4 regions of the Lysinibacillus sp. GW821-FHT14F06 genome follow, and region 1 is predicted to be linked to each of the others. Evidence: riboswitches for the same ligand, from Rfam matches in the RefSeq annotation. Region 1 holds a riboswitch; each other region holds the start of a gene.
What was found. Region 1 has a riboswitch for cobalamin ahead of AC1RNS_RS11620 (ABC transporter substrate-binding protein). Riboswitches for the same ligand answer to the same signal wherever they lie in the genome.

Region 1 (8,093 bases):
GATTCAATTGAGCAGGAGAAGACAACGCATTTTTTTGGCGCGCCAGTTGCCTATTTATTAACAGCTCAAATGCCGAGATTGCAAACTGCTGATTTATCCTCCATGAAGTGGTGGGTATATGGTGGCGCACCATTATCACAGAATGAAATTGGTTTTATACAAAAAGCTTTCCGTACAGATCATTTAACATGTGTTTATGGATTAACAGAGGCTGGTCCAAGCGGATCATTATTGTTTGGTGAGGAACATAAGACAAAGGCAGGAAGTATTGGTCAGCGTGCACCTCTTGGAACGGAGCTGCGTATTATTAACGATGATGGAGAGGATGTAAGTGCTGGTGAGGTAGGTGAAATTGTGCTATTTGGAGAAGGCAATATGCGAGGTTACTATAAGGACGATATTGCGACCAAGGCAGCATTTATAAACGGTTGGTTAAAAACAGGTGATTTAGCTCGTGTGGATGAAGATGGGTATATATGGATTGTTGATCGCAAGAAGGATGTAATCATTTCCGGTGGTGTCAATATTTATCCAAAGGAAATTGAAGATTGTATTGTAAACTTTGAGGGGATTTTTGAGGTGGCTGTTATCGGTGTACCCCATCCACAGTGGGGTGAAACAGTAAAGGCTGTTTATGCTGCCAAAACGGAAATTGATGACAAGGCTCTTCAACATTATTTAGAACAGCATCTTGCTAAATTTAAAATTCCACGGATTTTCGAGCAAGTGGAAGCGCTTCCTCGAAATGCATCGGGCAAAATATTAAAGCAATCCTTGAAGGGACAAGAGGTGAGATAATGATGAAAGTGTTACAGCAGGAAGAAGTGAAAACAACGAATTTTTTTAAAGATAATGATACGCTCCATAGTATTTTAGAAATGATGCTTGATAAAGAATTTGCAGAATATGCCACGCGCGAGCTAACAGATTTTGGAGAGCTTTGTGCTGGAGATATTGATAGAAGAGCGAAGCATACGGATAGAGAGGGTGAGCCTCGATTACAGCGTTATAATGCCTATGGTGAAGAGGTTTCAGAGATTTGGGTCAATGATGGTTATAAAAAAACGATTGAAGAGACGTACAATACCGGGATTGTGGGCTACGTGCACAAGAATATTCCACAGCTAGGAAGAAAGGGGAACTATGTTTATAGCTTTGCCCAAGGGTATTTATTATCCCATGCTGAGCCTGGCTTTTATTGTCCTGTTACATTAACAATGGCTACAGCTTATTTACTCGATCATTATGCGAATGATGAGGTGAGGGAACGCTTTTTACCACATGTTTGTGCAACAGGCGATACTGAGCTCTATGAGGGAGCAACCTTTTTAACAGAACGACAAGGTGGCTCAGATGTTGGGGCAAATGTTGTAGAGGCAAGACAGGAAGACGAGCAATTCCGTTTATATGGTGAGAAATATTTTGCATCCAATGTAGGAATGTGCGGTGTAGCGATGGTATTGGCTCGACTCGAGGGGGCTTCTGCTGGCTCTAAAGGGCTAACATTATTTGCAGTTCCTTGGCGAGCGGAGGATGGTACTGTGAATAACCTTCATATTCGCCGTTTAAAGGATAAGCTCGGTGTGAAGGCAGTACCCTCTGGTGAAGTAGAATTTGAAGGTGCACTTGCCTATATTGTAGGTGAGCCGAATAAAGGAATTTATTATATGCTAGAGGCACTTAATCTATCAAGGATATGTAATGCCGTGGCTTCTATAGGTATTACGCGACGCGGCTTTTTAGAGGCAAAGCATTATGTAACAAATCGTTATGCCTTTGGTAAGCCTTTAACGCAATACCCAATGATTCAGGACACACTAGGAAAATTAGCGTCAAAGCTTCATGTAGAAGTAGCAACAGTTTTTGATCTTATTCAGCTATATGATAAAGTGACAAGTGGTCAGGGCAGTCATGAGGATATGATCATGAACCGTTTAAATATTGCTATTATGAAAAAGGAAACAGCTGAGCAAGCGGTGAAATATGCGAGTGAAGTGATTGAATTACATGGCGGAAATGGCTATATTGAAGACTTTGTGACACCTCGCTTACTAAGAGATGCACAGGTGCTTACGGTGTGGGAAGGAACTGCTAATATATTGGCATTAGAGCTGATTCGTTTAGTAGATAAATTCCAAGCACATGAGTTGTTTGTACGTGTTATGGAGGAACGCTTAGCTAAGTTGGCTGATAGTACTCTAGTCCAATTAGTAGTGGAACAATTAGTTCATTTGAAATCGACATTGCATTCATTTAGCTCTTTGGATGAAGCAACAAAAACATTCGAAGCAAAAGCAGTAGCAGAAAAAATGGCGCATATGTATGAAAGTGTTGTAGCAGTTGAATGGGCACACAAATTCGGTGGTAAATATGAAAAGCTGGCAGATATATTTTTAGAGCATACTTGGGCATTAAGAGAACTAGGTGCACCAATGAAAACAGTCCAGTATTTTACAGATATCATTTAATAAATAATAAAGGGGAAGTCGTCTAGATTGGTAGGCGACTTCTTTTGTTTTCATGTATAATAAAATCAACTGAATATTATAAAGGTTCTTTACTTATGTAAAGTGAAAAGGGAAATCGGTGAAATTCCGATGCGGTCCCGCCACTGTATGTGCTAGTTTTTTCAATGTACGCCACTGAAATTTCTTTCGGGAAGGCTTGAAGAAACGTATGGAGCACGAGCCAGGAGACCTGCCTTTATAGAAACACATTTCAACCTACGAGGATAGGGTGGTGGATTTTGCGTATATTTGTGCATTATTACCCCTCACTTTGGATGAGGGGTATTTGTTTTGTATAGGAGATAGCGATAAATTTGAAAAAAAGTGCGATAAACTTACAAAATTCGTCGGTTACTAATCCATCAGCAAAACAAGTTGTTACAATATATGCATCGATAAACTAGGAGGATTTACATGAAGAAATTTTGGAAATTAGGATTGTCCGCATTTTTGGCAATTGGCTTGCTTGCTGCCTGTGGGGAAGGGGCAAAAAATGAAAAGCCGACATCTTCTGAGCAACAAGAAACATCACAGGTAGACAAAGCAACATTCCCAATGACGATAACGGATGCTGTTGGCAAGGATATTACGCTGGAAGCACCACCTGAGAAAATAGTTTCTCTTATTCCAAGTAACACAGAGATTTTATTTGCTCTTGGCTTAAACAATGAAATAATTGGTGTTACCGATAATGATGATTATCCTGCAGAGGCAGCTGAAAAGCAAAAAGTTGGCGGCATGGAATATAATAATGAGCAAATTATTGCCTTAAAGCCAGATATTGTGTTTGCTCACAAATCGAGTATGACACTTTCAGCGGGAGCTATTGAACAGCTTGAGTCTGCCGGTTTAAAGGTTTTTGTGGTAACAGATGCGAAGGACTTTAACGAAACTTACACAACAATTGAACAACTAGGTCGTGCAACTGGGAAATTACCTGAGGCCGAAAAAATCATTAAAGATATGAAGGTAAAAGTAGACGAGGTTCTTGCAAAACTTGAGGATGTAAAGCCAAAGAAAGTTTTTGTAGAAACATCTGATGAACCACATATATTTACAGCTGGTAAAGATACATTTATGAATGAAATGTTAAATATGATTCATGCCGAAAATGTTGCGGCAGATACAGCAGGCTGGTATGAAATCAGTTCCGAACAAATTATTGCAAAAAATCCAGATGTCATCGTGGTGAAATATCATTATGTACCAGATATTTTAACAAAAATTCCACAGCGTGCTGGTTTTGACACAATTACTGCTGTGAAAAATAAAGCCATTGTTCAGGTAGATGAGAATACAACAAGTCGTCAAGGACCTCGTTTAGGAGAGGGACTTGAAGAATTAGCGAAAGCTATCTACCCTGAGGCATTTGAGTGAGTAAAATAGTCGTAGCCTATGTAACCGCCGTTACACTTCTTATCATTAGCATCTGGTGTGGTGTAACAATAGGCTCCGTTCATATTCCGCTAGAAGTATTGTGGAATAAAGCAGCTGATGAAACGGCTGCCAATATTTTTTGGAAAATACGCCTACCACGAGTTCTCCTAGCAGGGCTTGTGGGCGCATCACTTGCCATTGCAGGGGCTGCTTTTCAGGGCTTGTTAAAAAACCCTTTAGCAGATCCTTATACGTTAGGTGTTTCTTCAGGTGCATCAGTTGGTGCTGTAATGACAATATTTTTTGGTATTTCAATTCCAGTAGTTGGCCTTTATGCATTGCCAACCTTCAGTATGCTTGGAGCAGTATTAACGATGATAGCAGTCATGAGCTTTGCAAGAATAGTAGATCGTTCATTGAAAATGGAAACGCTAATTTTAACTGGGGTCATCTTTAGCTCATTTTTAGGCTCACTTATTTCCTTGATGATTGCCTTATCTGGCGAGGAGTTGAGGCAAGTGATAGGATGGCTACTTGGTTCTGTATCGATGAGGGGCTGGCCTTTTGTGCAAATGATTATCCCATTTGTGATTGTAGGTTCATTGATGCTTTGGACCCAAAGAAGGGAATTAAATGTGCTGTTATATGGGGAGGAACGTGCAAAGCACTTAGGTGTTAATGTGAAACGTAGTAAGTATTTAATTTTAGTAGGTGGATCCATGCTGACAGGAGCAGCAGTAGCTGTTTCAGGAACGATTGGTTTCGTTGGATTAGTCGTACCCCATATGACAAGAATGATTTGGGGCTCAGACCACCGTCATTTATTACCATTATCCTTTTTAAATGGTGCGACATTGCTTATTATTTGTGACTTAATTGCAAGAATAATTATTATGCCGAGAGAGCTGCCGATTGGTGTGATTACTGCATTTATTGGGGCACCTGTCTTTTCCTATATTTTTTATAAGCAGCGAAGAAGCAAGGGGGTACGGGCATGATTGTCGTTGAACATCTATCAGGTGGCTATGATGACGTACCAATCGTCAAAGATATCAGTTTTTCAGTGGAAAAGGGAAAAATATTAGGGATTTTAGGTCCAAATGGTAGTGGGAAATCTACACTGTTAAAAGTAATTAGCGGCATATTACCAGCTAAGGCAGGTACTATAAAAGTAGATGGCAAAAATATTAGTTCTTACAATGCTCGTGCTTTGGCAAAAAAAATGGCCGTTCTTCCACAATTACATGCGAATGCTTTCTCAAACAGTGTACGAGAGGCTGTATCACTTGGAAGATATCCACATCAATCAGGGTTCTTTTCCAGCTGGTCGGATAAAGATGAACAAGCAGTACAACATGCAATGGCACAAACAGGTGTGACACGCTATGAGCAGACATCCATGGAATTTTTATCGGGTGGTGAGCAGCAACGAGTTTTTGTAGCCCAAGCTTTAGCGCAGACAGCAGAAATATTATTGCTAGATGAACCAACCAATCATTTAGATATTGCACATCAGCGACAAATATTAGATATGGTACGGAAAGAAGCGGTAGAATGCGGATTAACCGTTATTATGGTGTTACATGATATGAACTTAGCTTCTCTTTATTGCGACGAATTATTATTAATGGAATCGGGGCAGATGCGTGCATTCGGGGTACCCCATGAAGTATTGATGGCTTCTCAAATTGAAGATGTCTATCAGGCGAGGGTAGCGACCTATGCGCACCCTGAAATTCCAAAACCGCAAATAACAATGATGCCAGCATCGGTTGAACATCTGCAACGTGCACATATTAGCAGAGAAAATTTTACGGTTACTGAACATTATATTCAGTTAAAATCTGATTTTCCTTTAAAAACTGTTTCCTCTGCTGTTCATAACCCAGGGATTGGCTGGTATGATTGTCTTTTAAATCGCTCAGTTCCAGGGGAGTATGTCATAAGTGATGTAAAGCGAGAGGTCGCATCATTTTTACAAAGGGAGAATTTTTCTTCAACGAGTACGGTTGTTATGTTAACAGCTGTTCCATCAAGGCTAGTAGCGATTAATGAATATACGGCATCCTTTGGCAGTGTGCTCGTTGCCGTTACTGCTGGTGTGGGCAATGCTGTGGATGTTTCTCGGGCACATGAACGACAGATTGAACCATATATTGGTACTATAAATACATGGGTTATTATCAATGGAAGTCTATCGGAGGAAGCTTTTTTCCAAGCAATGATGACTGCGAATGAGGCAAAAACCAAGGCACTTCAGTCAGAAGATATTCGCGATGAGCTTAGTGGAACCATTGCAACAGGGACTGCTACAGATAGTTTGTTGATTGCTGCTACACAAAAAGGTGAAGAAATGCTATATGGTGGACCGATTACAGAGGTAGGGAAAATCATTGGTAAAGGTGTTTTTGCGACAACTGTGCAAGCCATTAAAAATTATAAAACTGGATGATAGGAGATGAGAGAGATGAAGCTTTACACGAAAACAGGGGATACAGGCAAAACAAGTCTTATTGGTGGACGTGTTGACAAGGATAGCTTACGAGTGGAAACTTACGGGGCTATTGATGAATTAAATTCATTTATTGGCAAGGCCGTGAGTGAATTGGATCGTGAGCTTTTTAAGGATATTCTTATTGACTTAGAAGCAATTCAGCATGAGCTTTTTGATGCAGGAGGGGACCTTGCAAATGTTATGAAGGAGCGTCATTATAAGCTTACGGAGCAACCGATTGAAGTCCTGGAATCTCGAATAGATGCTTTATCAGATGAAGCACCGCCTTTACAGCGTTTTATTTTACCTGGGGGTGCTCCAGCCGCTGCAACCTTACACATTGCCCGTACAGTTGCACGTCGAGCAGAACGCCAAATGGTAACCCTCATGAAGGAGATTCAGGATGTACCGACAATTGTCCAAAAGTATTTAAACCGACTATCTGATTATTTATTTGCTGCTGCACGAGTTGTGAATTTTAGACTGAAGGTTTCTGATATTGAGTATATTCGAAGCGGTAATGTATTTAAAAACTAAGGTAAAATTATTGTAAAGAAAATGAAAAATGGCTACTTTGAAAAAATTCAGGGTGGCTTTTTTTCTTGGAAAGTGTAAGAATATAAAATTATCAGAAATATTTCCGTTTTATGTTGACTGAATGCTCACTCATTTATTAGAATAGGAATATAATGATGGAATGACGTACATTTAAGTATGAGCTAGCAAATTTACCACAAAGAGAGAAAATTACGACAAACTAAAGGGGGGACCAACCATGAGTCCATTATTAATTGCAAACATTGTTTTAACAGTCGTGGTTGTGCTTTATGCAGTAGGATTGTTTTTCTATCTGTTAAAAACACGCTATAAGTTTGTGCAATTGGGGAAAAAGGTTGAGTTTGATGAAAGTGTAAAAGAACGAATTCGTTATATTATGGTCAATGTATTTGGCCAAAATAAACTTCTGAAAGATCCAAAGAGTGGATTAATTCACGTAATGTTCTTCTATGGATTTTTAATGGTGCAGCTAGGAGCCATTGATTTAATTTGGAAGGGATTAGTACCTGAATCACATTTGCCGCTGGGCATTTTCTATGGTGTCTTTACGTTCTTCCAAGAGCTTGTGGTCTTAATGATTTTAGTAGCAGTTGTCTGGGCGTTTTATCGTCGTTATGTAGAAAAGCTAGTACGTCTAAAACGAGGCTGGAAAAACGGTCTTGTATTAATTTTCATTGGCGGCTTAATGATATCAACATTAATCGCTAATGGTATGGGGTTAATTTGGCATGGTGAGGAATTAACATATACAGAACCAGTTGCTTCTAGTATTGCTGCTATTTTTAGTTTCCTACCAGAAACAGCAGCTGCAGCTATATTCTATGTGATGTGGTGGGCACACTTATTAATTTTATTAACATTCCTAGTGTATGTACCGCAATCCAAGCACTTCCACTTAATTGTTAGTCCACTTAATGTTTATATGAATCGTCTAGATCGTGTAGGAACGCTAACACCGATCGACTTTGAAGCATTAGAGGAAGCTGGAGAAAATGCTGACAGTGAAGATGAGATGCCATCTATTGGGGTTGGACGCATTCAGGACTTTACGCAAAAGCAAATGCTAGATTTATATTCCTGTGTAGAATGTGGGCGCTGTACAAATATGTGTCCTGCAACAGGAACAGGTAAAATGCTATCACCGATGGATTTAATCG
Region 2 (8,093 bases), on a different contig from region 1:
TGCACAAAACTATTGGAGTCCTTGCTCATGTGGATGCAGGAAAAACAACATTCTCAGAGCAATTATTATTTCATACAAAAAGTATTCAGGCTCGTGGGCGAGTGGATCATCAAGATACTTTTCTGGATAATCATGAGCTGGAGCGTCAACGTGGCATCACTATTTTTGCAGAGCAAGGCCGATTGACAATTGGCAACGATACATATACATTAATCGACACACCTGGACACGTCGACTTCTCTCCTGAAATGGAGCGTGCGATCCGTGTTATGGATTATGCCATCATTGTGATTAGCGCAGTTGAGGGGCTACAGGGGCATACTGAAACAGTCTGGCACTTATTACGTCAGTATCACATTCCAACCTTCTTTTTTATCAATAAAATTGATCGTGAAGGTGCAGCGGTGGATCATGTTATGGCACAGCTTCAAAAAGATTACTCTGAGGATGTACTACTAGTAAATGAAATGTTCCATTCGGATTATATGCCTTCTAATATAATGGAATGGCTAGCTGAACGTGATGACAATCTTTTGGATGCTTTTCTTAATGAAACATTAGATAACACTCACTGTCTTGCCCACCTCCAAGCGTTGATTAAACAGGAGAAAGCCTTTTTATGCTTTACTGGCTCTGCATTAAAAGATATGGGGATACAGGAATTCCTAGCACAGCTCCCACTGCTTACTGAAACACATTTCGATGCTGCAGCACCATTTCAAGGTGAAGTCTTTAAAATTCGACATGATGGCCATCAACGCTTAACTTTTATCAAAGCATTACAGGGAACCTTACATATTCGAGATGAATTTTCATTTGGAGACGTAACCGAAAAAGTGACGGAGATACGATTGTATAACGGACATCGTTTTGAAGCCGTACAAGAAGTTACAGCTGGTGAAATTTTTGCTGTAAAAGGGCTTAGTTTAGCAAATATTGGTGCAATCCTTGGAAGCTCCAGTAACCCACAGCCCTATGAGTTAGTGCCAACCCTGCAGGCCAAAGTACAATACGAGGGTGAACAGCATATAAAGGAAGTCTTAAAAATCTTTCGTATACTTGAAGCGGAAGAGCCGTCATTACGTGTGATTTGGCATGAAAAATTTCAAGAGATTCAAGTACATATTATGGGTGTTATCCAGCTTGAGGTACTTATCGATGTGCTAAACAAGCGTTTTTCATTAGCCATTTCATTCGGGGAACCACAGATATTATATATGGAAACAATTTCATCAACTGTTACAGGATATGGTCATTTCGAGCCTTTAAAGCACTATGCGGAAGTACATTTATTAATGGAGCCAAGTGCACGCGGTACTGGTATTACATTTGTCAATGCATGTCATACGGACGATTTATCCGTTGGGCATCAACGACTGATTGAAAAGCATTTATTCGAGCGAGAACATCATGGATTACTAACAGGCTTTCCCGTGACTGATATTTGCTTTACGCTTGTAACGGGCCGTGCTCATATTAAGCATACCGAGGGCGGCGATTTTCGCGAGGCCACATTCCGGGCATTGAGGCAAGGGCTTGAGCAAGCGGAGAATGTCCTTTTAGAGCCGTATTACCGCTTTAAGTTAAAAGCATCTACCGATTTTATCGGCCGCATGATGACTGATATTCAGCAAGCATTCGGTACATTTGACCCGCCAATTATTTCCGAAGATGATGTCGTGATTACGGGCCGTGCCCCTGTCGCGACATTTATGAGCTATAGTACAACCTTTGCGGCCTACACTAATGGTAAGGGTGTCCTTTCTCTGCAATTTGATGGCTATGATGTGTGTCATAATACGGAAGAAATTATTATGCAAGTCGGCTATGATAAGAATGCCGATCCTGAATATACATCTGCCAGTATTTTTTGTGCAAAGGGGAAAGGCTATTCCGTTCCATGGCATGAGGCACAAGCAGCAATGCATTGTATAAAATAATTCAGAAAATAGAAACAGGGCATGGGAAATTACTTCCATGTCCTGTTTCTGTACTAAGATTGTATTAATTGGTTTTGCTATTGAGAAGATATTGACTAATTTGGGTTGTATTCTCTTGGACCTGAGCAGTTCTTGGGTTGACCAGAGCGATTTGCTCTTGAACCTAAGCTGTTCTAGGGCTGATTGGAGCGGTTCTCCCTTGTACCCGAGCTATTTTTGAGCTGACCGGAGCGATATTCACTTGTACCAGAGCCGTTTCCTTTTGAATCTGAACAGTTGCTTTTTCCTATAATGCTCGTACATTTTGCCTTGTGTCTTTGAAAAGACGATAAGAAGGTTCTACAACAGCATAGCTATGTGAATTAGAAAAGTCTGTTAACACTTTGCCTGGTCTACTTTTCAAAAGTTGCAAATTATCAATTAATTGCAGCAATAGCTCATGACCATTGCCGCGTGGATGCCAGTTTAAATGATAATCATTTAGTTCCTTTACGGCTAGTAAAAAATGCTTATATTCGCGTTCTACAAAACTAATAAGTTTGCTATCCTGTGTGATTCGTGATAAATCTTCCAAATAAGTTTCATAAAAACGCATCACAATCGAGCACAATAAATCATTGACACGAGCAGCACTTAATACAGGCTTAGGCTCTACAAAAAGTCGTTCTAGATTTGGTTTGGCACGGGTTGAATCGATGCGTGTAATTAAATGATAAAGTTCGCCATCAACCTCATACACAATTGGATTTGTTGGCATATACATCATAAAGCTATTTGTTTTTGTTTTCAGGTTCTCTGTTATCTCTGCCCTTGCGAAAAGATGTCCATTAAATTCCTCATTTTGAATCCAAATAATGTCCTTGTTATATAAAATTTGATCAAATAGTCGCTGATTACTAATAAGGCTGGTTGCAAGTATTTGATCAACAAGTGATTCCACAGCCATTCTTGTTTTTGCTTGCTTGGCAACTTCAGTGCGTGGCTGCTTACAAATTTTCATATCCTCAAAGTGCGTTTCCTGTGCTGACCATACATGAATATTCGTCATAAGTGCATCCTCTTTTCGTACATATTTTCAAAACGGAAGTCATCAGTAAAAAAAGGATTTCCTTCATTTAGAGGAAACCCTTCGATTTATTGTTTTCGTTCATCACAAAAAGTCAAACAATACCCAAACCTAAATGTATGGGAATTTATCCACATACCTTTATTTAATTTGGGCGTCTGACGTACTGTGACAAACAGAGCATTCTGTTTTGTCAACATGCCACCTCCTATTCCTCGTAGGGTTATGGTGTGTACTCATAATAGGCAGGTATCCTGACTCATGATCATCGCTACTTTTCCCCTTCCCGTCGTTAAACAGTGGTATACGAAAAGTCGCTCACATTTACAGTTGCGGGACAGTGTCGGATTTGCACCGACTTCCCTTTTCAGTAAATTGCACGCAATTTACACCTATTATTACACGCTATTCAGTTGTTAAGGAATCGTGTTTACTTCACATTCCTTATAGCTTACTAGTATTAATTGTAAAGTAGTATTTTTCTAAAGTCAATTACCACAATATATAGTATATTCCTAAAAAAAATACTTTCTTCATTAAATAATTGGAAAAATGATTGTTACGATTATTGTTTGAAATTGTATGACATATATTTTCAACAAGCCATTTTATCCTATTAACTGCTTTTCAGTTGGTTCCGTATCATGATTTTGAAGCCCCTCAAAAATATTTGCATGTTTTACAAAAGAACTTTCATTTCATCCCTCCATTTTGCATTTGCATGGATATAATAATAAGCTCAAAATAGAGATACATTAAATACCTTTTAGCTTTTCATAATATTGAATATCTATAACTTACAAGCCATCAATAATCAAACACCCCACCATTTTCAGGTCTTGTCGAATGGGTAGCACATCATTCTTTATTGAGCTCATACAAAATACATGTACCTGAATATCTTTGATGATTCTTTAATTCAAATAGCTATAGGTATTGATATAAACTTCCTTGCTATTCTTCAATTCATACATGTACCCAGCAAGCCTTTGACCCTTCTCATGGTAATCTGTCCATTTCGCACCCCTTCTTCTTTTGCATAACAAAAAAGCCTCGCTTAAGCGCGGGCTTTTTATAATCTTGAAAGTGTCACAGGCAATGGGCCATTTATTTCAACATTGTACAAATGTTGTAAACTCCATAAGTTATATTTATAGTAGAATCTTCTATTACATAATTAAGCCTTAAATCGCTGTGTAAGCTGCTGTAAATTTTCTGCTTGTACACATAAATCTTGTGATACTGTATTGACCGCTTGCATGGAGGCGCTTTGCTCATCTACTGATTGTAGAACAACTTCTGTATATTGTGATAACCTATCCATACCAGAAGCAATTGTCATAACAGATTTTGTCACCTCAACAGCACTACCTGAAAGCTCCTCAGCCGTAGCAGAAATATCCTCCAGCTGACTCGTCATTTTACTTACATGTTGAGATATCGTACCAAATGACTTTGTTGCTTCATCAATAACATAGACACCCTGCTGAACATTTTTTAAATCCTCTTCAACCGATGACGCTACCTGTGCTGTATCATTTTCAATTCCAACTACTAGCTCAACAATCTGATGTGCTGAATGTTTGGATTGCTCTGCTAATTTACGAACTTCCTCTGCTACGACCGCAAAGCCTTGACCATGTTCCCCAGCCCGTGCTGCTTCAATTGCTGCATTTAATGCTAGTAAATTCGTTTGATCTGTAATGGTTGTTATCATATCAATCATTGTTTTGATATCCATCATTTTATTTGTTAACTGCTGCATTAACTGACTTGTTTTTTCAGTTGAGTTCGAGATAAATTGCATTTGATTTTTAGCCACATGTAAAATTTCTGCACCGTTACCTGCAACATCATTTGCTTCCTTTGCATGGTCAAAAACATCTTGCGTTGCTACAGTAATCCGTTCAATGCCATCTGCTGTTTCTTGCATAGCCACTGCACTTTCATTGGCTGATTGAGCTGCATGCTTAAGTCCATCTGATGTTTTTTCCATTTGAGAATCAACTTCATCAACAGCCATCGTAATTCCATTTGTACTGGCAGATAGCTCCTCTATACTCGTAGATAAGTCTGAAGAGCTATGGGCAATTTTTTGAGTGATAATTTGTAATTGTTCTTTCATCTCTATGAATGCTTTTGTTAACGCTGAAATTTCATCATTGGAATTCACTTCAATAGGAGCAGTATGCAAATTTCCCTCAGCAATTGCCTGAGCAGATGCTGCTAATTGGTTGATGGGCTTAATAATTTTATACTGTACATAGACAATATAGGAAAGTGTCATTGCAATTCCTAGTATTGTTAATATTGTGGATAACCAATCCAATGATGTAAGATTTGCTAGGTCTATGACTAATATAATAATCATAAGAACATTTAAAGCAGAAAAACCAATTATACTTCTTTTTCCTAAACTCATACTAAATTCCCCCAACTATAATAATATTCCAATGTAGTTATTATAGTTGAATTTTCCTTCGATTCACAGAAAAAAGCCCCACTATTGTAAGAAACAAGTCATATAAAAAAGCACTTTACGCTAGGCAAAGTGCTCTCTATAGTCTATTATTTCAATTTCATAATACTTGACCCTGCAATACCAGGATGTGTCATTTCATATGGATCTAAAATTAAATCCAATTGTTCAGTTGTTAGTACGCCTTCTTCTAAACAAAGTTCACGAATCGAACGACCAGAAAGAATTGCTTCACGCGCTAGACGAGCAGCCACTTCATAGCCAATATGTGGATTTACAGCCGTTAGGACACCAACACTTTTCTCCACATATTCTTTCATACGCTCTTCATTTGCTTCAATATCTTTTAAGCAGTTTTCAGTAAATGCACGGAATACATTATTCATTATGCTGATAGATTGAATTAAGTTAAATACTAACACAGGCTCCATCACGTTTAATTCTAATTGCCCTGCTTCAGATGCTAGAGAAATTGTATGATCATTACCGATTACTTGGAAGGCAACTTGATTTAAAACTTCTGGCATTACTGGATTTACCTTACCTGGCATAATTGAAGATCCTGGTTGGCGAGCTGGTAAGATAATCTCTCCTAAGCCGGCACGTGGACCAGAAGCCATTAAGCGAAGGTCATTCGCAATTTTAGACATGTTGATCATACAGATTTTTAATGCACCAGACACTTCTGTATAAGCATCCGTATTTTGTGTAGCGTCTACTAAATGAGTAGCACCTTTTAACGGTAATCCTGAAATTTCAGCAAGATGCTCATCGACAGACTTAATATAATCAGGGAACGCATTTAAACCTGTACCTACTGCTGTTGCCCCCATATTCACATCATATAGATTCGGGCGAGTTTGATGGATGCGTACAATATCACGGTTGATAACGCGGCAATAAGCTTCAAATTCTTGTCCTAATCGAATAGGTACTGCGTCTTGTAAATGAGTACGTCCCATTTTAATCACATGTGCAAATTGCTCTGCTTTTTGGTGGAATACCGCTTGCATATTATCCATTGTTAGCAGTAATTCATCTATTAAATTTAAAACAGCGATATGAATAGCTGTTGGGAAAGCATCATTTGTTGATTGGGACATATTCACATGGCTATTTGGACTGATTGATTGATAGTCCCCTTTTTCTTTCCCTAAAATTTCTAGGGCACGGTTTGCAATTACTTCATTGGCATTCATGTTGATCGATGTACCTGCACCGCCCTGAATTGGGTCTACTATAAATTCTGCATCCCATTTTCCATCAATCACTTCTTGTGCTGCTTCGACAATTGCCTCACCAATTTCTTTTGATAATAGGTGTACTTCCATATTGCCCAATGCTGCTGCTTTTTTGACAATCCCCATTGCTTTAATTAATGCAGAGTGAATTGTGTAGCCTGTAATAGGAAAGTTTTCAGTCGCACGTAGCGTTTGAATCCCATAATAAGCATTTGCTGGTAATACACGTTCACCTAAAAAATCTTTTTCTATACGTTGTGTTGACATCATTGTCGTCTCCTTTTATGCAATACTCACACTTGATAGTAGCTAATTAATGGCGGATTGTAAACAGTCATTTTTCTGTAAAATAAAAAAATCCTTTAAAAAAGTAAATTATTCGCTAAAAACCGAGCGCATTCTATACGCGCTCGGTCCATTATTCCGTATTATGATGTGAGTGTAGTAAAGAAAAGGAGCAAGTTATCAGCTACTCATAGGTACTGTTTGGTTACTATTTCTTTTCCGATAAATCCAACGCCTTCTTTATTATTTATCGGAAGTGACAGTAAAACGACTATTTATATGAGTTGGATTTTCAATTTCATCTACTACAGCTATGGCATAGTCCGCATAGCTCACATAGCTTTCACCAGCAGCATTCACCAATAAATGATCAGCACCCGCTTTGTAGCTTCCTGTTCTTGGACCTTCTGGATCAAAGAATGCTGATGGACTTAAAAATGTCCAAGTAATTGATGATTGTTGTAAATCATGTAGATTTTCACCTTGGTTTTTAGCTGTTGCATAAAACATTTCAGGAAAGTCCGGTGTATCCATTACACGTACAGTTTTTTCTGGGTCTACAAACAAGCTACCTGCTCCACCAACAACAAATAATTTTGTATCTATGCCAGTTAAAATTTCAATTAAATGACGACCTGCTTTTACATGTAATTCTTCCTGACCAAATGGGGCGCCAAACGCATTAACAACAACATCAAAGCCTTTTACATCCTCTTGCGTTAAAGCAAATACATCTTTCTCCATAACAGAAATATTTCCCACTACTTTCGATGCAGAGCGTACGATGGCTGTTACATCATGACCACGTTGTAATGCCTCCTCTACTATTCTTTGTCCTGCTTTCCCTGTTGCTCCAATTATACCAATCTTCATTATGTGTTCCTCCTAGTTTATAGTTGTAACCAATTAAGTTACAGGGTGGGTACAAAAGATCGACTTCGTTTAAAGACGAAGTTGATCTAGCACATCCTGTAAAGTTTGTGCTTGTAACTGTTCTTCCATTGCCTGCCAAATAGATGTATAAACACCCTCCAATGTATGTTGGATTTTTCTCCCCACCATACAGGCTGGATTTGGCTCAT
Region 3 (8,093 bases), on a different contig from region 1:
AGTCACGATGACATCATCTTCTAGTGTGATGGATTCAAATTCAGTGGGTGACATATTTTGGAATATTTCGGTCCTTTTCTTCAACTAGGTTCGCTAAACCTAATCCGTTCCTTTAAGAACTGCTGCATATCACTATGCAGAGGAGACTATATCATCATCCTCAGCTCTACCTGTAGGATGCTCCGCTTTTCCCTTTATGAATTATCCCTTTAGTGGGCCTCGCTTGAGGGGTACTCTACTCGCTTCTTCACTCATATTTTTCAATGAGCTATGCTTTCGATAGTCGTTAGGCTTTTACTTTTGATTTAGTAAAATATGGTCAGGGAAATTTTGAGAATTCATTCTGTATCTCATTGCATGTGTTGAAATACCATAATGCTTAGCAGCTTCTGTTATGGAATCAAATACTTGATTTCCCACTTTGCAAGGGTAGCCATTAATTTTAAGTTCCTTTTTCGGCATTACTCGTTTATACGCTGGAAAATTATCTGAATTTAGTCTGTAATTGATTGTACTAATTCCTATTTTTAATTGATCTGAAGCAGATGTCACAGATTCATAATGAACATCATCAATGATGATATGTTTTGAGTTGGCTTTTTTCACTGATTCAATCATTTTATTCGTTTTAGGTTTTCCAAATTGATGATTGCCTTCACCAGTCATTTGCTTAACTCTCTGTTTCCTAATTGCCTCTTTATTTGGATGAAAAGTAAAGATATCTCCACCAATTGACGTAATCTTAATGTTGTAATATTCAGTAGAGTTGACAACATCAAAATAATTCAAATAATATTCTTCCAATTCATTTAATTCTTCCTCGGAATAAGCATTACAAATAATTTTTCTCTCAAAATTTTCTTTACCATATTTTTTAATGGCTCTTTTCAAATATACTCCTGATCCTAAATAATTTTCCCAGTTATTTACGCGACCATATATACATTTTCCAATATACTTTTTACCATTTATTTTATTTGTCGTTACATAAATGAACCCATATTCTTTAGAAATAACAACCACTCCTAAAAACGAATATTTGTTCTGTTGTATAAAACTCCAAATATTTAATCAAAAGATTTAGCACGGTGGGTTATCACTGAGTGACTTTCCCCGTTTAACGGAGTTTTCGACAATCATTTCTGATTGAAGGTGCTACAATTAACACAAATTTGAACTATAAATCATTCCTTCATGCTTATTCGGATTCATGCGGTTCACTTCATCTCGATAGAACATGAAAGGTACGCCTGTTTCTAACTGTGAGCGCATAATTCGCTTCATAATATCGATGGCAGGGACGACTTCACGGCTTAATAATGGGTTAGCGATACATTCGGCATATTTCGTTCGGAAGGATCCATTGCCTTTCGTTTCATCATAGAAATCCTCTAATGAGAAGCCCATCACCTCACGTACTTCGTGTGGGTCAAATAAGTGCCAATCTTCACGTGCTTCCACTGCTTCCATAAATACATCTGGTAAGCACAGTCCTGTGAAAATATCATGCGCACGTAAACGCTCATCCCCATTATTTAAACGTAAATCTAAAAATGTAAAAACATCCTTATGCCAAACATCTAAATAGACAGCGATGGCCCCTTGACGTTGGCCTAGCTGATCAACAGAGACGGCTGTGTTATTTAATTGCTTAATCCATGGTAGTACCCCACTTGAGGCACCCTTGAAGCCTTTAATGGACGAGCCGCGGCTACGGATTTTGCCCATATATACACCGATACCACCGCCGTATTTAGAAAGTGTTGCCACATCTGTATTCGTATCGTAAATACTTTGTAAGCTGTCATCCACTGTATCAATAAAACAACTCGACAGCTGACCATGTGTCTTCCCTGCGTTTGATAATGTGGGTGTTGCCACTGTCATATATAAATTACTCATCGCCCAGTAAGCTTCTCGAACTTTTTCAAGACGATTTTCTGTTTCATCCTGCATTAATGTCATGGCGATGACCATCCAGCGTTCTTGTGGAAGCTCTACTGGTGTTTTAGTATAATCACGCACCACATAGCGATCCATTAATGTCTTTAAGCCAATATACGTAAACAACTCATCTCGGCTAGGCTCTAAATAGCTTGCTAATTCCTGAAGCTCATGCTCACTATATTTTGTTGTTAAGCTTTTATGATACAAGCCAGCTTCTGTATAACGTGCTAATTGTGCTGGGAAAACCTGATAAACATCCTTTGGTGAAACACCACGGCGCATCGCAAATTGATCGTATAATTTTTCTAAATAGATGTGCGCGGCTACAAATGTCCAGTATGGCTCCTCCTCGTCAATCAGACTAAGTGTTTGAAGAATCATTGCATCTGCCCATGCCTCAAATGTGGCATTATCATTTTTTCGCAGCCAACGATCCGATAACCTGACAAAGCTTTCAAGCTCATCTTCCGTGTAGCTTTTCATTAACTTAGTCATTTGCTGCTCGATTTGAATTGTCATTGTACATATTCTCTCCTTTTCTATCTCCAGACAACACAAAAAGCGATCATGCAACATCTTATCGGTTACATGATCGCTGTAAAATCAGAAATGGAAATGAAGGACAGGCACACAAAGAAGTGTGCAAATCTCTCGCCTCCACTTCTCAACCCCCGAAGAATGTGTTGCTGTCTTGAACAATGCGGCAGGTCTCCTGGCTCATGCCTCTTTCAAATAATCACCTTCCCGTTTTAAAACAGTGGCCTCTTGATCATTTGTCAGCACTTACAGTTGCGGGGACAGCTTCGGCTAAAGATGACTCTTGCTCCGAATTCCCTTTTAAACCATATTGGTACCGCTTGTCCAAAATACTATATATTGTGTTTTAACTCCTAAACAAATCTAACATATTGTGTTTAGTGTTGCAATAGGTGTTTCGCCCCTTGCAAGTTTTAAAGCGTTACTTTTTCTCGAAGCAAGCCCAATTACAATGCAGTTTTACGTAGTTTTTCAAAATTTCTAGAAAAAATTTTTTGTGCCAGTTGCTCTTTTTCTGAATGTATCCCAAGTAATACCACTGTACTAGGCCCAGCACTTTTCTCAATATTTAAGTCACTTTCAACATGTATGCTGCCAAAAAGTCGAGTAAATTCTGCTTGCAGGCCCTTTGATCCGACTGGCCAAACTTGCTGAACGATATCCTCATTCCATGCACGATAAATAGCTTGAAGCTGTGCAACATCCTCGGGCTGCGCAAGGACTTCGTTTCCTACAAGTGGCAGTCCATACGTATACCAACAAAGATGCTCAAGTTCATTGGATGTACGTTTTTGCGGCTCGCCAAGCATTGTAACTGATAAAGCCGATTGTAAAGTTGGCATATTGGATTCCGTACTACCATCTATCTGCGGGCATATTAGACCAGCCTCCTCAAAAACCTGCTGTATGCCAGCTACATAACTAGACCATGCAGTATCTCCAGAAAAATTTGCTAATATAATATGCTTAGGTAAAGCATTTGCTGTAAGCTGCTCTAAAAAGGTAACACGTGCTGTAAAGTAAGCCGTGAGTTTATTTGAAGCGGACACAATATCTTGTGGCTTTTCACCAATTGCTGCAGCATTATCTGTAGTTGCAATAAGCCCACCTATGTTAACTGCATTTCTCAATGTACTCGCCCGTCCTTACGTAGAAACACCTTAGAGAGTATTGGCATGACAATTGCAACAATAACTAGATTAATAAGAGTTGCCAACGGAAGACTAGTTAGCGACGCCCAATAGAATGCTGGACTTATAATAAAGTAAAATGGTAATGGTGCTACCACACCATTAAAAAAAAGTGCCACAGGCCATTTCCAGAAATGCATACCTTTTTTATGCATCATTCCAAAAATCCAGACAACGATAAACATTTCTGCTGCGATAATTATATGTAATGGTCCGAATGGGAATCCAGTCGTTAAGGCTGTAATAAAATGCCCAATGCCCCCTGCAACTCCTGCGAATACTGGCGATAAAAATACGACACTTAAAAATGCAGGGGCAGAGTCCAACGCAGCAGTCGATATAATTGCTGGAATTTTAATCATCGCTCCAACAGCACAAATGGCAGCTACCATAGCAGTGAACGTCAACTTCGTCAATCTTTGTCGATTCATTCCATTTCCTCTTTTCTGTCTTATTTAATTTGCTCTGCGATACCGTACCAAATGCGCACGACACGTTCTGCTTTAGCAAATAAAGCTTGATACAAGCGCCCACAAGTATCACGTAGTAATCTTGTCTGCTTTTCCATCGGCACAACCCCGCGCCCCATATCAGTAACTACGATATACAATGTCCTATTTTCTTCTAGAGCCTGTAGTCTTGTTAACATGGTTTTGACAAGATTCTCATCCTCCTCAAGATTTTGTGTAACAAGCCACTTTTCCAAGCCTTTTATAACTAATACATCACACACAGGGATAGATTTAGGCAGATAACCATCAACTAACACCACCTCTTGATCTCCAAGCAATGTCATAACATAGTCGGTTTTTCCATTATAGGCGCCTCCGATAAAGACATGCATCTATTTCCCTCCTCCCAAGCTTTCCTTGAAAATGTTAAGGTAAACAATTTATCATGTGGTACATTGTACGACCAAAAGGACTGCTCCATTGGGGCAAATTCTACAAGCAATGCTCGAATAACGCCACCATGTGCGACAACATAATAGTCATCTTCATCCTTTGGTAGTGCAGAAAAACCATCCTTCACACGTTGACAAAATGCAGCAAAGCCTTCCCCATTCGGTGGAGGAGACGAAACAGGATCATCTAACCATGCACAATACCGACGATCAGATTTTAACTCCTCATATGTTTTTCCTTCAAACTCCCCAAAATTGGACTCTCGAAATCGCCAATCAGCTATGTAAGCAGCATTCGGAAAATAATGAGCAGCCGTTTCTCTACAACGTCGTAAATCACTGCCATATACTTTCATAGCATTTTTATCTACTATTGGTAGTCTAGATGTATCAGCTAATGATGAGTCCGTCCAGCCAAGATAACGCTTTTCCAAATTTTCTTTTGTTGGTGCATGCCTCATTAAACGCACAATAACAGTGTTACCCACAATACAACCTCCATTCCCTCAATGGAAGCGCCAAGTAAATCACCAGAAACGCCGCCAAAGTTGCGTAGTGTAAATTGCCGAAAAACCACAAGAGCCATAGCTAAAACCGCTAGAAGCACTATTGGTACAAATGTAAAGCCTACAATAAGGAAGATGATTGTATAGGCTACAATTAATGAGACAAGCATGAAACCAACTAGTACATGTTGCTTAATATGGGATTTAAAAAAGTAGGCAAGCCCTTTTTCTTTTGAACATTTCAGTGACATAAAATAAAAGCTCATTCCTACTCTCGTTAATAATGGAACAAAAATAAGCATCCAGAGTGCGAACTTATGCTGTACGAATAATTCATGCAGTATCACAAATTTTCCAAGCACTAAAAATAACACAGAAAGTACACCAAATGCACCCACACGCGGATCATCCAAAATTTCAAGCCGCTTCTCACGATCCCGATACGAAAAATAGGCATCTCCCATATCAATAAAACCGTCTAAATGTAAACCCCCAGTGAATAAAGCGAATAGTCCAATAATCACAAAGGACAGTAATATCTCACTGCTCGCCGTCCATTCCGTTAAGCTATAGATCACTGCCGCTGTTGCAGTACCCATTAATGCACCTACCCATGGTAAAAAGGCGAACATCCCTGTAACAGTTCCTTTTGTTAAAGATAATTCTTTATGTACTGGCAAAACCGTAAAAAATTGAAATGCAAGTAATAGACTATGCCAGAAATTTTTCATCGTTTTGCCTTCCTTCATTTTAGTTTAAGAACATTATTTCCATTTTTTTACGATACTATAATTTATTTCATAGGCTTCATCTGCCACCGAAACAAACCATTGATGTAAATTCCCTAGCATTTGTCGGTATAATTCTACCTCCTCATTAAGATATGGAGGCTCATCAAATAATTCATTGGATACAACTATAAGCGTGATCTTTTTATCAAGTAATGCTTTTACAGCTATTTTTAAATCACTTAGCTTCTCCTCTAAGCAGCCTGGTTGGTCTACACACGGCTTTCCTTTATCAAAGCCCTCATAGAATGCATTTGTTAGCCATGTTGTGACGCAATCCCATAATACAACATCACCATCCCTTAGACTTTGGAGCGAAGCTACCATCTTATATGGGGCTTCAATAGTCAGCCAATGGATACGATGAGTCCGTCTATCAGCCTGATGACGTTGTATTCGTTTCTCCATTTCACGATCCAGTGCAATTCCAGACGCAATATAAATAAGGCGCAATGCTTGCACCGCTTTCGTCTGATAATGCTCTATCGCCGTTTTTTCTGCAAAATGGGATTTACCACTGCGTACTCCACCAGTTATGAAAATCAATGGCAATGTAAACACCTCCTATTGCAGATGATTAATGGTACCTATCTCTTTCACATGCCATTGCTGTTCAACATGTTCAATTATTGTAACACTTGTACCATTGATAAACGGCTCTGCCCATAGCTGATTTATACTGCGTTCTAAAATGGCATTAATAATGCATTTAATTGTGACAGCATGAGAAACAATTAAGACATTTTCTTGTGGATATTTTTCTGCAATTTTCTTAAGGGTAAACATTGCCCGTTCTGTCACTGCATCAAAGCTTTCAGTATGAGTAGCAACGAATTGAGCAGGGGATTTCGTATATAATTCATACTCTGAGCAGTGTGTTTTTAGAATATCCTCAACCGTTTTACCCTGCCAGTCTCCTAAATAAATTTCTCGTAAATCGTTTTCATAAAATGTTGGGAGCTGGCGATCACCAACAAGAATATGCAGCGTCTCCATTGCCCGGCCACTTGAACTACTAAATGCTGCAGCAATAGATATATTCTTTAAATATTTTTGTAGCTTTTCTGCATGTAAAACACCCACTTCGGTTAATGGTGAATCTAACCACCCCTGTAAACGATGCTCCTTATTCCACATCGTTTCACCATGTCTTACTAGATAAAATGTTGTCACTCTTCTCACTCCTAATTTGCTTTAAACCAAGTCTGCAAACAGTTATGTAAATAAGTCATAGCCGTAATATCTTTTATACCAATTCGGAACCATTCGCCATTTAATCCTAGAAAATTTTTAGTATGACGCAGTACAACACCCTTCGATAAACAATACGTAAAAAAGGCATCTGCTGACTGATGTTTAGGTAATGCAAAACATATATAATTGGTTACACTGTTTGTTACCTGACAACCATTTTCTTGTAAATAACATTGTAATGTTTCTCGCTGGTTCCTTGCATAGGTAATAGCTTGCTGACAATAGTGTTGTTCATCTAAACAGCCTGCGCCTATAACAAGTGCAAAGGCATTTAAATTCCAATGGGCAAGCATACCCTTTAGCTCTCCTACAACAGCTGGGTCCGCAACTAAATAGCCCAATCGCAACCCTGGAATAGCATACATTTTTGTCATCGAACGTACAACAAGCACATGAGGGTTTTTCGCTACGTGTCCGATTAAAGAGTACCCCTCATCCACCCAGTCTATAAAGGCTTCATCAATAACAAGCTCACAATTTACGTTTGCTCCATGAATAATTAACTGTTCTAGCTCTACTTTTTGAGGTAGCACACCTGTCGGATTATTGGGCGTACAAATATAAAGAGCATCTGCATTTACCATTTCTCGCTTTAGTTTCTCCATCGGTAATGCATATTGAACAATATCCTCTACGATAATCGGCACAATATTTGCGCCAACTGCTTGCAATGTTCGTTCATATTCAGAGAAAGTTGGATGAACGATGATAACACGCTTACAAGCATAGCGTCTAGCCAATACAGTAAAAAGCTCAGATGCCCCATTACCAAGTAAAATAGAATCTTTTATCACATGATGAAAAGCTGCAACCTTTGTAAGGAATGGCTCACCATCTGGATCAGGATATCGTTGAATAAGCGGATAAAATGTTCGCCAGCGTGCCTCCACAAATGGCGGTGGCCCTGCAGAATTAACATTTTCGCTAAAATCATAGACATCTTCTGGCATAACGAGCCCTAATTGCC
Region 4 (8,093 bases), on a different contig from region 1:
GCACAATTACATTTGAGAGATATTTTATTCTCCCCAGGTATTAATTCACCATTACTTAGTGGAAATGATGTTTATATTGGTGCGGTGCACACGAAATTTGATGCAGAAGGTAATCTGACAGATGAAGGTACTGTAAAATTCCTTGACGCAGTTGTCGACAACTTCCTAAACTGGGTAAAAAAATACGTATAATATAATTTAAGTCCTGTAAGTATGAGGTATACTTGCAGGACTTTTTTTACCTATCTGAAACGAATAAAGCTCTGGAACAGCGGATAGTACGTTAAAAGAAATGTTCAATTAAAAATGCTATTCTTCTGCATGAAATCTTCATACTTTAACGTTATACTGTTAACTTAATTCAGCAGATTTTTTCTGTGCGAAAGCGCCAACAAATATTTCTGTATTGAAAGTGAAGCGTCAGATACAGAATACTTCAAAGGGTGGAGAGATGATGTATTTTTCCTATTCAGCGAATATATAAACGCATGATAGGATTTTTTGGAAATCTCAAAATGGTGGTTAGCGAATGAAAAAACTTTCACTAAAGCTTGGAATCATTTTTTTTATTACATTATTTTGCATTGAAACATTTATGATGCTTTTTTTACATACTTCTTTAACCAATTCAAGGGTGGAGGAGGAACTAACCAGTCTGCAGGCAAGGGGAAACTCTCATAGAACAATATTAGAGCAAAATTTTGACAAGGAAACCCTAGCCCATATTGTGCTAATGGAGTCGGTAGAAGATACAGAGGTGGTTATTGCAAATATAACTGGAACAGTACTAGCGTCTTCACACCCACATCCTGAAATCAAAGATTATATAAGTAAATTAGAGAACACTGTTCCATATAATGGGGAAATACTTCAGCGTAATTGGCAAAAAGAAAGATATATTGCAACCATTAGTCCGATTCAAAAACAGCAGACAACAATTGGTTACGTTTTTATGTTTCAAAATACAGATTCTATCCATGCATTAATGGAGCGCCTAAATAAGCATTTTTTAATTGTTGGATTTGTTTCTGGTCTGGTAACCATTGCAGTCATTATTGTTTTATCTAGAAAGCTGGCTCGTCCATTAATTCAGATGAAAGAAGCTACTTTGAAAATGAGTAATGGTGACTTTACCGTTGTACTTTCTACAAATGGTAGGGATGAATTAAGCGATCTTGCCATTGCAATCCAGCATTTATCGGAAGATTTAAATCATTTAAGACAAGATCGAAAAGATTTTTTATCAAACATTGCCCATGAGCTTAGAACACCCTTAACTTTTATAAAAGGCTATGCAGATGTTCTCTATAAACGTAGTTTGACGGAGCAAGATCGACAAAAATACTTAGGTATTATTATAGAAGAAACTAATCGACTCTCTCTTTTAATAAAGGACTTATTTGATTTAGCTAAAATGGACGAAAACTCTTTTATGATTGAAAAGGAGTGTCTTCAATTGAATACGTTTTTAGCAAATATTGAGGAAAAGTTGAGTCCTGCCTTTCAAGAAAAACACCTGTACTTTAATGTTCATTGTGAAGAAGAGTTAACCTTAATGGCCGATGCAGCAAGGCTCGAACAAATATTAATGAATCTCCTCAATAATGCTTTATCATATTGTGCATCAGGTGATGCTATCTCCGTTTTGGGAATGAGACAGGATGATTTAGTAACTATAATCGTTAAAGATACTGGAAAGGGAATTCCCAAAAAGGATTTACCCCATATTTTTGAACGATTTTATCGTGTTGAAAAATCCCGTAGTCGTGCATTAGGGGGTGTTGGACTTGGGCTTTCAATTGTAAAAGAACTTGTTCAGGCACATGGAGGAGAAATAACAGCCCAGAGTAAAGAGAATAAAGGGACAACTTTTATTTTAACGTTTAAAGGAGTCGAAACGTATGAAAACAATACTGCTCATTGATGATGAACCCAGGATGTTAGACTTGCTTAAGCTTTATTTAGAGCCTGTCTTTATATGTAAGGCAATGGTATCCGTTCAAGAGGCTCTGATCTATTTAGAAGAAAATCATGTAGATTTGGTACTTTTAGATATTATGATGCCAGGGATGGATGGCTGGCAGGCTTGTAATGAAATAAGGAAGTTTTGGGATGTTCCTATCATTATGCTAACAGCAAAAGGGGAGCATACTGATATGGTAAAAGGTCTAAATCTTGGGGCAGATGATTACATTCTGAAGCCCTTCGATGAAGACGTGTTACTTGCACGTATTAATGCTGTCCTAAGAAGGGCAAAAATTGATGAAAATATTGTGTTGTTTGAGGGATTACGTTTAGATAAGGAATCCTTTGAAGTGTGTTTTCGACAGATGGAAATATCTTTAACACCTAAAGAATTTGGGATGCTAGCCTTATTTTTAGCGCATCAAAATAAGGTGTTTACTAGAGAGCATCTTATTAGTACTGTTTGGGGATATAATGATTCGATTGAAGATCGAACAGTTGATTCCCATGTACGTAATTTACGAGAGAAACTGCGGAAAAGCGGTTTTCCTGCTGATAATTATTTACAAACTGTTTGGGGGATTGGCTATAAATGGCTCAAGCCAGTAGGAAAAAATGCTTTAGATATCAGGAGCTAGAAGAACCTCTGCTAGAACTCTACAGAGGTTCAAAAGTCTATTCTGCTTTCAATTCATCCTCAGTTACCCATTTATGATTTTTTACAGACTCTCCATTTGTAGTAGCGGTGTAATCAATCATATAAACAGTCGTTTGGATAGCCTTATCAATGCGAACAGTCGCATTTTCCATGCCCTTCATATGAGATGCATTCGTCTTGACCTCAGTGCCAGGAGCTAATGGCGCCAAGTCTGAATCTATCAATTCCTCATGAATAATCCACTTATGATTTTCGACACGCTCGCCACCTGTAACTGGCTCATAGGAGACAATATATGCTGTGGTATCATATGCGCCTACAATTGTCGCCTTTGCTCTTTCCATACCTTCCATATGTCCATCGGTAATAATAGCTGAGCTTCCTACTGGAAATTTAGGATTTACTGCAGTTTTCAACGCTACTGGCACATCACCAGAGCTAGAGTGGTCCATTGTGGAATGATCCATCTTTGTATTCTGCCTATCGTCATTTTTCGTTCCTGATTCTGTTTCTGTCTTGTCAGAGCATGCTGATAACGCTAGTAAAGCAATTACTGTTAGGAAACTATTTAACCATCTTCTTTTTATCTTCATATTTATTCCTCCTTACTATTTACGCTTAATGTAGCAAATAAATATGCAGAAATAATGGACTCGTTATAAGAAAAAACGCCATTTTTTTAGATTGGCGTTTTTCAGGATTCAACTATTTTACTGGTATTATTTTTAATATCTTTTGTAGACGATGCGCAAAAATACCCGCAAAGACCGCTAAAATAATATCCTTTGGCAAAGGTGGCATCATCCAAAGCCAGGCCATCTTATAATTGAAAGCATCTGGAGCGCTAGCCCATAGTTTATAAGCAAAATACATCCAATTTGTCCCTAGTAAATAATTAATAGCTGTAGCAATTACGGCTGCAACAATATAGCTTTTCCTTGTTCCACTGCGCTCAACAATCAGTCCTGCGATAAATGCAGCTAAAATAAATGTGACAATAAAGCCAAAAGTAGGGCTTAAGATTTGTCCAAAGCCGCCGCCAAAACGTGCAAATACAGGTGCACCAGCTAAACCAATACACATATATACCGTACAAGCAAGTGCTCCCTTTCTACTGCCAAGAACTAGTCCAGCTAAAATAGCAAAGAAAGTTTGCAATGTGATTGGGACTCCTCCCACAGACATGAAAGGGACAATGGAAGTAATATTTGCACCAATCATCATTAATGTTGAAAATAATCCAATATAAGCAATATCTACTGTTCTTAATCTATGATGAGAGTGTTCTGCAACTGTTGCCATAATTTCACCTCTATCTATTAAAGTTATTAATAGTGTATGAAAATAAATTATTTGTGTCAACTTTATATTTATGTTAAGTTAACACAATTTTGTTTTCACAGCTAAAGTTTATAATTTCCGGTTATTTATAGACTAACTATTAAAATGTATGATAGAATCGTCATAATTTTAATAGTTTGGATACTAATGGTGTGACATCAAATACAAAGTGTCACTTAAAAGGGAAGTTGGTGAAAGTCCGACGCTGTCCCGCAACTGTAACGAGGAGTTTTATGATGATTTTGCCACTGTTTTAGGATGGGAAGGCAATCATAAAACGGTGATTCGAAGCCAGGAGACCTGCCATTTAGTGATATTTGTAATGCCCACGAGGATGAACGCATTTACGGACAATAGAAGGAAATCTTTCTACTTTGTTGAATCTAGGGTATTTCTATGCATATTATGCATGAAATACTCTTTTTTATTGCTTCATGTCTACTATGATTGATTAGGAGTTTTATACATATGAATAAAAAATTTATACTATTATCACTGACTCTTCTTCTGGTACTAATCATTTCTATGACTTTGGCTGTTATGGTTGGATCTGTTTCTATTACACCTCTTTATGTGTGGCAGGTTATCCTGTCCAAAATTCCAATCGTCCAAAATTTAATAGAGCAGGATTGGAGTCGCTCGCAAGAAATTATCATTTGGCAAATACGTGTTCCTCGTGTCTTGCTGGCTGCTATCGTAGGAGCAGGCCTAGCCATCGCTGGGGCAGCTATACAGGCTCTTGTGCGAAACTCCATAGCTGAACCATACATATTAGGAATATCTTCAGGTGCAACAGTTGGTGCTACAGCAGTTATTATTTTAGGTGCATTTTCATTTCTAGGTATTTTCGCTCTTTCTGTATCTGCATTTTTAGGCTCACTTCTTGCCATATTGTTAGTGTTCTTCCTTGCACGTGTCGGAGGAAGAATCTCTGTTTTTAGACTTTTACTTGCGGGAATGGCAGTATCGTTTATTTTATCTGCTGTATCGAATTTCATGTTAATGATGGCAAAGCAAGATAATGGAATTAAGGCAGTTATGTATTGGATGCTTGGTAGTCTAGCAGGTGCAAAATGGAGCAATATAATCATTCCAGCAGCTATATTTATCTTCGTGTTTGCCTTATTGTGGCTCCATTATCGTAATTTAAATTTATTATTGCTTGGAGAAGAGGCTGCAGTTACATTAGGTGTCAATATCCAACAATTTCGTTTGCAGCTTATCCTGCTAGTATCTTTATTAACGGGCGTACTTGTTGCAGTAAGTGGCTCCATTGGATTTGTCGGCTTAATTATTCCGCATATTGTCCGCATAATTGTAGGTTCCAACTATAAATATGTAATACCAATTAGTGCTCTATTGGGAGGGATTTTTTTAGTTTGGGCAGATGCATTTGCTCGAATTTTAATAGCCCCTGAAGAAATGCCGATTGGGATTATTACTGCCTTTTGTGGAGGACCATTTTTCATTTGGCTACTACGCCGTAATAATTATTCTTTCGGTGAAGGAGATTAAATCTATGACATTAGAAGCGAAGCAGGTATCCTATTCTATTCATGATCAACGTATATTACATGAAGTTAGTATTCAGATAAAGGAAAAGCAATTTGTTGGGCTAATTGGTCCTAACGGTAGCGGGAAGTCAACCTTATTAAAGAATATGTATCGTCTATTAAAACCCGAAAATGGTACAGTCTTGTTAAATGAGCAGGATATTTTTAAGCAATCAAGTAAAACCATTGCTCGAAATTTGGCGGTAGTAAGTCAAGAAACACCGGTTTTATTTGACTTTACGGTACATGATTTAGTAAGTATGGGAAGAACACCTCACAAAAAACTATTGGAGCTTGATCAAGAACGAGATTTTCAAATTGTGAAGGCTGCATTAAATCAAACAGGTATCGCACATTTGGAAAAACGTAACTTCAGCTCTCTATCAGGTGGAGAAAAAAAACGAGTGATGGTTGCACGTGCACTTGCTCAGCAAGCAAAGATACTTATTTTAGATGAGCCAACAAATCATTTAGATATACAGCATCAATTACAGTTAATGGATTTAATTCAAACCCTACATTTAACAGTAGTTGCTGCTTTGCATGACTTAAACATTGCAGCTATGTATTGCGATCAAATTTATGTTTTACAAAAAGGTCAGATTGTTTGCTCTGGTACACCTGAAGTAGTACTTACACCAACGCTATTACAAGATGTATTTGGTGTTTATGCTGATATACAAACTCATCCTCTTACAGGTAAGCCTTATTTAACGTATGTATCTGAGCAATATACGAAGAAAATATTCAAATATTGATAGTTTGAAAAAGGCGTATCTTTTTTGCGGATACGCCATGTTATTTATCGAAGGATAGGACCATTGTTAATGGATGACAGTGCTTCATTTACTGCAAAAATTTTACCGCGAATATTTGTTATTCCAAAGCTTGTTAGGCGGGCAGAGTGCATGGCTAAATATTTTTCAGCACTTTCTTGCGTTTCGAATAAATACACCCCGCCAGCTTCTTTAGCTAACTCGTCCTCAGTCCAAATTTTCCATATAACGCCTTCTTCATCATTAATACTATGTGCTAGATCTTTGAATCCTTCAGACATCTCTGTACCAAAAGGGCCTTCCATAGTAAAGTCAACCTGTAACAAATACACCATTCTTAAATCCTCCTTTTCACTAAGCTGTTTATTTTAAATCATTATATAAAAAATCTACCGAAGAAGTACAGGAGCATAACAAATTAAGATACAGCTTTTAAGCCTGCTACACCAATGATAATGGCAACGATACTAATCAGACGAGTAAGGTTTTTGGATTCACCGAAAAATATAATATTTACAAGGACAGCACCAACAGTTCCAATACCAATCCACACAACATAGGCGATGCTTAACTGTAAATAGTTGAAGGAGGCATATAATAGTGCAAAGGACGACCCAAACCCACCCACATATATAAATAAATTACGAAGCGTTTTTTTCTGACTATAGAAGCGTAAGCCTACCACACCGATAATTTCTGATATTGAAGCTAATAAAACAAGTAACCAGCCCATTAGGCATTCGCTCCTTTCTTGTTATCACTATCTCTAGCAGGGTTATCGGCTAATTTAAGCCCAATGACCCCTAATACTAAAATAAATATAAAAATCGCTTTAATAGTGTTAAACTCTCCTTCAAAAATGAAAATGTCCATTAATGTGGTACCAATTGTTCCTGCCCCGGCAAAAATCGCATAAACTGTGCCAGTAGGCAGGTTTTCACATGCTTTCGATAAGAAATGGAAGTCCATAGCGATTAAGGCTACGATAATAATCCAATGCCACCATGAATGTGCAACATTAAAGCCAAAAATCCAAAATAATTCAAATAAACTTGTTAGTCCAACATACAGCCAATCTTTTTTCATAGTTACGTTTCCTTTCGTTTAATAATATTTATGACTGACATTCAGTCATTTTTAGTGTGAAAAAGAACGCCACTTATGTGTGACGTAAGCCGAGTGCATGATGCAAAAAGTCGAGGAGTTCATGTTTTTGTAGTCTGATGGTTTCTTCTTCACTGTCATCATACAAGTAAATTTGCTCAGCTGCTGATTCTACTAACCCAATAATAAGTTTTGAAGATCGTGTAGTATTTAAAGAAGGGCGAATTATTTCTTGCTGTTGAGCTTTATATAAGAAATCATTCATCCATTCGTAATAGGGTGCATAAATATTTTCCCATTCTTTCATATGTTCAGTTTGAGTAATACCAGCGTAGATAAGGGCAAATACATCTCGATAATCTTCAGTTAGTGAAAAAACAATATCGACAACTTTTTCAAGCTGCTTTGCAAAAGGTTCCTGTATGGAAATACCTTCATTAATGGCAGCAATTATTTTTTCAACCATAACTTTCGCAATAGCTGGCATAACTGAAAGTCGTGATGGGAAATAAAGATAAAATGTTCCTTGTGCGATACCTGCAGCCTTGACGATATCGGAAACTTTGGTTTTTTCAATTCCCTTTTCTCGAAAAACTTCAATTGCAGCTTGAATAATTTTCTCTTCCTTTGACATGTAATCCCTCGCTTTTGACCTGCTTAATTAATATGTTACAAAATAACTGAAGTAAAGTCAAA

Region 2: linked by a shared signal. The riboswitch ahead of AC1RNS_RS04970 (hypothetical protein) and the one ahead of AC1RNS_RS11620 (ABC transporter substrate-binding protein) in region 1 are both predicted to bind cobalamin.
Region 3: linked by a shared signal. The riboswitch ahead of AC1RNS_RS09280 (ribonucleotide reductase barrel domain-containing protein) and the one ahead of AC1RNS_RS11620 (ABC transporter substrate-binding protein) in region 1 are both predicted to bind cobalamin.
Region 4: linked by a shared signal. The riboswitch ahead of AC1RNS_RS22775 (FecCD family ABC transporter permease) and the one ahead of AC1RNS_RS11620 (ABC transporter substrate-binding protein) in region 1 are both predicted to bind cobalamin.

What each region holds. Positions count from the first base shown of each region.
Region 1 covers NZ_JBXAPF010000010.1:117,576-125,668, reverse strand. The annotation lists gene AC1RNS_RS11630 (class I adenylate-forming enzyme family protein) at 1-798, shown strand, start outside; gene AC1RNS_RS11625 (acyl-CoA dehydrogenase family protein) at 801-2,468, shown strand; cobalamin riboswitch at 2,534-2,719, shown strand; gene AC1RNS_RS11620 (ABC transporter substrate-binding protein) at 2,922-3,884, shown strand; gene AC1RNS_RS11615 (FecCD family ABC transporter permease) at 3,881-4,882, shown strand; gene AC1RNS_RS11610 (adenosylcobinamide amidohydrolase) at 4,879-6,336, shown strand; gene AC1RNS_RS11605 (cob(I)yrinic acid a,c-diamide adenosyltransferase) at 6,352-6,915, shown strand; gene AC1RNS_RS11600 ((Fe-S)-binding protein) at 7,154-8,093, shown strand, end outside.
Region 2 covers NZ_JBXAPF010000004.1:7,542-15,634, reverse strand. The annotation lists gene AC1RNS_RS04975 (GTP-binding protein) at 1-1,940, shown strand, start outside; gene AC1RNS_RS04970 (hypothetical protein) at 2,227-2,988, opposite strand; cobalamin riboswitch at 3,234-3,417, opposite strand; gene AC1RNS_RS04965 (methyl-accepting chemotaxis protein) at 4,184-5,428, opposite strand; gene aspA (aspartate ammonia-lyase) at 5,575-6,996, opposite strand; gene AC1RNS_RS04955 (NAD(P)-dependent oxidoreductase) at 7,255-7,884, opposite strand; gene AC1RNS_RS04950 (Rrf2 family transcriptional regulator) at 7,954-8,093, opposite strand, start outside.
Region 3 covers NZ_JBXAPF010000007.1:194,677-202,769, reverse strand. The annotation lists partial or broken gene AC1RNS_RS09290 (ribonucleotide reductase barrel domain-containing protein) at 1-72, opposite strand, end outside; gene AC1RNS_RS09285 (hypothetical protein) at 295-1,023, opposite strand; partial or broken gene AC1RNS_RS09280 (ribonucleotide reductase barrel domain-containing protein) at 1,165-2,466, opposite strand; cobalamin riboswitch at 2,632-2,820, opposite strand; gene AC1RNS_RS09275 (hypothetical protein) at 2,931-3,614, opposite strand; gene AC1RNS_RS09270 (ECF transporter S component) at 3,611-4,105, opposite strand; gene AC1RNS_RS09265 (bifunctional adenosylcobinamide kinase/adenosylcobinamide-phosphate guanylyltransferase) at 4,126-4,518, opposite strand; gene AC1RNS_RS09260 (histidine phosphatase family protein) at 4,467-5,066, opposite strand; gene cobS (adenosylcobinamide-GDP ribazoletransferase) at 5,039-5,815, opposite strand; gene AC1RNS_RS09250 (bifunctional adenosylcobinamide kinase/adenosylcobinamide-phosphate guanylyltransferase) at 5,849-6,433, opposite strand; gene AC1RNS_RS09245 (histidine phosphatase family protein) at 6,437-7,045, opposite strand; gene AC1RNS_RS09240 (pyridoxal phosphate-dependent aminotransferase) at 7,057-8,093, opposite strand, start outside.
Region 4 covers NZ_JBXAPF010000038.1:106-8,198, reverse strand. The annotation lists gene AC1RNS_RS22800 (NADPH-dependent FMN reductase) at 1-192, shown strand, start outside; gene AC1RNS_RS22795 (sensor histidine kinase) at 530-1,924, shown strand; gene AC1RNS_RS22790 (response regulator transcription factor) at 1,902-2,603, shown strand; gene AC1RNS_RS22785 (YdhK family protein) at 2,641-3,216, opposite strand; gene AC1RNS_RS22780 (biotin transporter BioY) at 3,329-3,925, opposite strand; cobalamin riboswitch at 4,096-4,286, shown strand; gene AC1RNS_RS22775 (FecCD family ABC transporter permease) at 4,433-5,479, shown strand; gene AC1RNS_RS22770 (heme ABC transporter ATP-binding protein) at 5,484-6,275, shown strand; gene AC1RNS_RS22765 (monooxygenase) at 6,320-6,628, opposite strand; gene AC1RNS_RS22760 (DMT family transporter) at 6,712-7,026, opposite strand; gene AC1RNS_RS22755 (DMT family transporter) at 7,026-7,379, opposite strand; gene AC1RNS_RS22750 (TetR/AcrR family transcriptional regulator) at 7,453-8,031, opposite strand.